Bdellovibrio bacteriovorus HD100: one gene and its partner. The protein of the gene in region 1 interacts with the protein of each later gene in a pairwise test. Links are inferred from orthologs where the notes say so. Each region holds a gene or a part of one and is shown on either strand. Other genes may lie near its edges.

What was found.
Region 2: the proteins of tpiA (region 1) and pepT interact in binary tests that used the Escherichia coli proteins (3 or more experiments, as listed by UniProt). The link is inferred for Bdellovibrio bacteriovorus HD100 from one-to-one orthologs.

Annotation. Positions count from the first base shown.
Region 1 is NC_005363.1:995,555-998,673, reverse strand. The notes cover bases 83-2,876. They hold tpiA (triose-phosphate isomerase), read right to left. Parts: upstream 1,946-2,876; coding sequence 1,220-1,945; downstream 83-1,219. Other genes in these bases: BD_RS04830 (phosphoglycerate kinase), read right to left, coding at 2,088-2,876; BD_RS04840 (hypothetical protein), read left to right, coding at 782-1,216; BD_RS04845 (hypothetical protein), read left to right, coding at 83-768. Also shown: more of BD_RS04845, read left to right, coding at 1-82; more of BD_RS04830, read right to left, coding at 2,877-3,119. UniProt on the Escherichia coli protein: Involved in the gluconeogenesis. Catalyzes stereospecifically the conversion of dihydroxyacetone phosphate (DHAP) to D-glyceraldehyde-3-phosphate (G3P).
Region 2 is NC_005363.1:2,809,211-2,812,422, reverse strand. Bases 37-2,923 are described here. They hold pepT (peptidase T), read left to right. Parts: upstream 37-810; coding sequence 811-2,037; downstream 2,038-2,923. Other genes in these bases: BD_RS17990 (flavodoxin domain-containing protein), read right to left, coding at 2,330-2,893; BD_RS13280 (fascin domain-containing protein), read right to left, coding at 176-676; BD_RS13285 (hypothetical protein), read right to left, coding at 37-163. In the rest of the region: more of BD_RS13285, read right to left, coding at 1-36; BD_RS13260 (hypothetical protein), read right to left, coding at 3,062-3,212. UniProt on the Escherichia coli protein: Cleaves the N-terminal amino acid of tripeptides.

The DNA of each region.
Region 1 (3,119 bases):
GCGCTGACGTCCCGTGCGATCCGTGATGGTGAAGGTCTGCCGGTGGAAGGAACTGAAGCCCGCCCGACTTTGCCGACCAAAGAAAGTGTCAAAGCCAATCAGATGCCGGAAGTGGATCCGAACCTGGCCAAGAACAAAGATCCTCGTCAAACCGAGGGTGGTTTTATCACGACTTGTAAAGACTGCTCCACAACCAAGCCCAGTGAAACTGCACAACGCAATCTGCAGAACCTGGATGACGTCAGCAAAGAAGTCAGCCGGTCTTCAAGCACGTCGATTCCCAAGAACGCTGCGGCCGGAAAGTGGTCCAATGATCCAATGATCATGGGCTATTCTGAAGGCAAAGAAGTCAAAAACACCATCCGCTATGGGATGAGAAACAAACGCTCCCGTTCTACAAGTTACTGTTACCGCTATGTCAAACGTGCCCTGATGGGTGGTGACATGATTGATCGTTATCCGCCAGGAGGTCATGCCCGCGATGCGGTCCGTGACCTTAAAGCCCAGGGCATGATCAATCTGATGGACAATCCAAAGTACCGTGACATGATCAAAAGTCCTGCGGATGTTCCAAAAGGCGCTGTGATCGTCTATCATAATGGCACCAAAGAGTCCGGTGACGTTCAGATCAAAACGGACTGGGGTGACAACGGTGGTTTTGTCAGCGATTTCTATTCGAACAATTCATTCTTAAGTTCCCCGAAAGCGCGTCGTTACGCGAAACAGGGAAAACCATACAGAATGATCGGCGTGATGATCAAACCGTAAGAAGGAGAGCACAATGAGAAAATTAGCACTTATTGCCATCGTTTGTTCCTTCTGCGCAGCCCCGGTTCTGGCGGCTGATGCGGTGACTTCTGAAGTGTCAAAACTGCAGGCCTTGAAACTTGAAACCGTCAAAACAGCGGATGAAAACACCAAACTGACTGAGGCCGACATGAAAGCCCAGGATGAAGTGTTTGAAGCCCTGGAAAGTGCGGTGCAAGCCTCCGTCAAAAAATCCACACCGGAACTGGATGCCGAGATCCTGCGTGTGACGGTGGAAATGCTGAAAAAAGATCCGACACAGTTCGCAGGTGAAATCGTGCTGCCACTGTATGAGAAAAATAAAAAAAGCTTCCTCGAATCACTGAAGAAGCTTTCCCCGTCTGACGCCAAACTGGTCGAAGACGCTGTTAAATCCGCCGCGCGCCAAAAGCGCTACGGCAACGGTTAAATCCTAAACGGAAGCAATCTCGCTGAAGGACTTTGCTTCCAAAGAAGCTCCCCCAACCAGGAAACCATTCACATGCGGTTGTTTGATCAAACCAGCGGCATTGTCCGGTTTTACGCTGCCACCATAAAGAATCGGTGCCGTTTCAAAACCCAGTGCTTTTAGAATATTGAAAACGTCTGTGTGAGTTTCTGCCACCTGCTCTGGTGTCGCCACTTTCCCCGTCCCGATCGCCCAAACCGGCTCATAGGCAACAACCACTGGCTTGGTTTTGTCGGCCTTCGCCAAACCCAGATTTAGCTGAGTTTCCAGAACACGGAAGGTCTTCGCGGATTCGCGTTCTTGCAGGGTTTCACCGATGCACAACATCGGCGTCAGGCCCAGACCTTGAACGAAAGCCACTTTGTCTGCCACAAGCGCATCACCTTCACCAAAGATCGCACGGCGTTCGCTGTGACCGATCAATACATAGCTGCCCCCCAGATCTTTAACCACCTGAGCCGAGTTTTCACCCGTGAAAGCCCCTTGTGCCTGGAAGTAACAGTTCTGAGCGCCAAACTTGATGCTTGTACCTTTCAAAGATTCACTGGCTGCTTCCAAAGAAATCGCTGAAGGGAAAAAGACCACTTCCCCCGTTGCTTTCCCCGCCAGTTCTTTGAACTGACCAAAAAACTCACGCGTTTCTTTTGGAGATTTAAAAAGCTTCCAGTTAGCAGCAAAAATCTTTTTCATAACGTCTATCCTTTAAGGCTGGTCAAAAGGGTTCAGATGCAAGGCGGAGGTGGGCCCTCGCAGCGCAGGCGTGCTCCAAGCACGTCGGAGCGAGAAGGCCCGCTGACAACGCAGTCAGATGGGCCCTTTTCACCGGCCGTCCTTAGCGGATGCGAGTTCTTAAAATTTCAAGTCCTGGCAATTTATCGCCCTGCAAGTATTCCAAGGATGCGCCACCACCAGTGGAGATGTGGGTCATTTTACCTGCAAAGCCGGAAGCTTCCGCTGCCGCTGCAGAATCACCACCACCCACGATTTTGATCGCTTCGCTGTCAGCAATGGCCTGAGCCACGCCGAAGGTGCCTTTTGCAAAAGCCGGATTTTCAAAGATGCCCATAGGACCGTTCCAGAAAATAGTGCCTGCTTCACGCAAAGCCGCAGAGAAGTTCTTGATGGATTTAGGACCGATGTCCACACCCAATTCGTCTTCCGCAATCGCCACATCATTGGTCACATGCGCGTGCGCTGTGTCTGTGATGCCTTTGGTCGCCACGTGATCCACCGGCAACAAAATGGTTTTGTTGCGGGCTTCGATACGCTCGATCATTTCTTTGGCGTATTTCAATTTGTCATTTTCAACCAAAGACTTACCAACTGGCAGGCCTTGAGCTTTCAGGAAAGTGTACGCCATCGCGCCACCCACGATGAAACCGTCAACAACGTCCATAAGGCGTTCAATAACCGCGATCTTGTCAGAAACCTTCGCGCCACCCATCACCGCGATGTACGGGCGTTTTGGGTTTTGCAGAAGGGAATCCAGCATCGTGATTTCCTTTTCAATCAGGAAGCCGATACCTTTGTCCTTCATCACTGAAGGCAAAGCGTGAATGGTCGCGTGAGCGCGGTGAGAAGCGCCGAAAGCGTCATTGATGTAAATGTCGCTGTAGTTGGCGATCTTTTGCGCGAACTCAACAGAGTCCTTCGTCTCCCCTTCTTCAAAACGCACGTTTTCAAGAAGGATCAGCTGATGAGGCTTCAAAGATGGAAGCAGGTGTTTTGGAGCGTCAGAGTCCGGTTCTTCCACCAGAATCACTTCGGCATTCAAAAGGTCCTGCAGGCGTTTTGCCACTGGCTCCAAAGAAAACTCTGTGTCGTCTTTGGTTTTTGGACGGCCCAGGTGAGAAGCCATTACCAG
Region 2 (3,212 bases), 1.8 Mb from region 1 along the record:
GCAAAAGCCTGCGTGAAAAGAAGTATCTGTTCCACTCACTTTTCACCCAGGCCGAGTATTGGTTTTCCCATTCTGCCGACCATTGGTTGGTGTCGGTCCAGACAGCCGCCTGTCCCGGTGAGCCGAGAAGGGCGATTGTGATCAATATCAAAATCAACTTCATGCTGGTGCTCCGTTATTGGCAGATAAAGCGGAATTTTTCCCAGTTTCTAATTTGGGTGGCATCGGTGTGTATTGTGTCGGTGATTCGTCCGCCACCACCCACGGCTGTCACATAGTGACCCGAGATGGTTTGAATCGCATAGGCTCCATACCCCAATGAGATCAGCTTGAACTTTTCCCAAGCCTGCAATTGTGTGGCGTCGGAATGGATTACATCAGTGATGCGACCGCCTCCTCCAACCGCTGTCAGGTAATAGCCTTTGGACGTTTTGATTCCATAGTTGATAACAGAGCTGCCATCGCACGAATCCACCAGGGTAAAGCGCTCCCACGAGCCCACCTTGGTCGCATCGGTGTGAATGACGTCGGTAATGCGCCCACCACCACCGACGGCAGTGACATAGTTACCGAGATAAGTTTTGATCACACATGAAATCGGGGCGTTGCAGGCCTGTGCTGAAGTCGCCGCCATACCCACAAACAAAAACACGGAAAGAATAAGTTTTGTTTTCATTGGCTTCTCCTTGGGTCATCCATGACCGCCAGGTTCTAGCTCATAGCAGGCCGAACGGGGTTTCAATATTTACCTGGGGAAAATGTCGAGATAATGCTTCGGCTCGGTCGAGTCCTGTGTCAAAATGGCGGCATATGAAACAAATTGAAAAACAACTGGTCGATCGTTTCTTTCGTTATCTGGCAGTCAGCTCACAAAGTGATGACAATGCCCTGGTTTTGCCCAGCACTCCGGGGCAGCAAAAGCTTGCGGAACTTCTTGCGCAGGAACTGAAAGACCTTGGTTTGCAGAATATTGTGGTTGATCAAAAAGCCACAGTCACAGCCGTGAAGCCGGGAACCAAAAAGGGCGGCCCGCGCATCGGTTTCATAACTCATATTGACACCGTGGATGTTGGACTGAGCCCGCATATTCATCCGCAGATTCTGAAATTCACCGGCGAAGATGTTTGTCTGAATAAAAAAGAGAACATCTATCTTAAAGTTTCTGAACACCCCGAGATTCTTCCGTACCAGGGGCAGGACATTATCTTCAGCGATGGCACCAGTGTTCTGGGGGCTGACAACAAAGCCGCCGTCAGTGTGGTGATGACCTTGCTGGCGAACCTGCGTAAGGACCAGCAGTATGGCGACATCGTGGTGGCCTTTGTGCCCGATGAAGAAATTGGCCTGCTGGGGGCTAAAGCAATGGATCTGTCCCGGTTTGATGTGGACTTTGCCTACACCATTGATTGCTGTGAATTGGGTGAGGTGGTTTATGAAAACTTCAACGCCGCGACGGCTGACATGACTTTCACCGGAGTGACCGCTCATCCGATGTCGGCCAAAGGTGTTCTGGTAAATCCGATTCTGATGGCTCAGGATTTTATGGGACTTTTTGATCGAGCTGAAACGCCGGAAAACACCGCCGGTCGTGAGGGGTATATCTGGTTTAACGGGATGATGGCGACTCAACAGGAAGCCAAACTGACGGCATCCATTCGGGACTTCGATCTGAACTCGTTTGCGAGACGAAAAGAGCAGATGCAAAAGGCCACGGAATCGATTCAAGCCAAGTACCCGACAGCCCGGGTGCAACTGAAGATCACCGACACCTACAGCAATATCAGTTCAGCGATCGGCGAGGACCGCCGTGCGATTGATCTGATTTTTGCGGGACTAAAGGAAATCGGCGTAGAACCCAAAGTCATCCCCATGCGTGGCGGGACGGATGGGGCGGCACTTTCCGCGAAGGGAATTTTGACTCCGAATTTCTTCACCGGCGCTTTGAATTTTCACTCCAAATACGAGTTCCTGCCAATTCCTTCCTTTGTGAAGTCCTATGAACTGGCGGAAAAAATCTGTCTGTTGGCGGCTCGCTGATCAGAAAAGAAGAATTCTTGGGTTTTGGCTTAAGCTATTGATATTTCTATAAAATTAGAAATTAGCGCAAAGCCCTTGTCGGGCCTTGTTGGATGGGGGGAAAGTATTCCCCACAGTCCGAAAGCCCAAAGAAGTGCTTGAAAACACGGGGTAAAACCCCTATAAAGGAACCTCACTTCAAGTGAGACCGTGGTTCCGTAGCTCAGCTGGATAGAGCATCTCCCTTCTAAGGAGAGGGTCGTACGTTCGAGTCGTACCGGAATCACCATTTTCATCATCTCAGCTTCCTGTATTAAAATACGAGATTCATATTCATGGGTTCTTCGTTTTGTATTGCGAGAACATCGTCGGCAAATTGGGAAACCTCTTTCCAATCTGTGTATTCGTAGTCCCGGTTCCAATCCGTGTCAGCGCCAGATCGTTTCGCGATGGTGTGCATGATTCTTTTTGTGAACCATCCGTAGCGCGAATAATTCAGCGCTCCGGCAAAGATCGCCCACTTCTTTGGCAGCCAATTTGTTTTGCGGAAGAAGCCTTGCACGATTCTGGCTTCACTTCTTTGGACGGTTTGATCCTTCTGCATAACCCCCAAACAAACCGAAAAGAACGCAGTCGGTTTGATATTTAAATCACCGGAATGATTTCTTACCCATTTGCTTAAAGCCCGAGGATAGCCATTGGCATAGACGGGGCCTCCGACAATGATAGTTCGATAGTGAGACAGGTCTGTGCTCTTGGCGTGAGCCTCCAGAAGGTCCACACTGTGTCCGCGAGCTTTCATTTTATCGGCAATGAAGCGAGAGATTTTTTCTGTTTGACCGTATTTTGATTCGTAGACGATGAGTATGCGCGCCATAAAAGCCCCCTTTCAAATTGGGTGAACTCAGTGGCTCCAAGTCTTCTTTTTTAGAATATTCAACCCAGCCCCTGGCGACCAGACTAGGATCTGCGTATTTTAACAAGGTTTTCGGATGAAATTAGGGCGCACATGGATAAATGTGGATATTGGGCCGGGTTGACGAGTTTAATCCACACACTGATTTTCTGCATCCACAGCGACTTCCTTTAAGTTTTTTCCCACGCAGGATTCAGCATCTCCATCATCGGCCCACTGAGCATCCCGAAATGCCCCGCTCGAGGAATCGTAAATGATAGTCATCGGTTTATCCCCATGC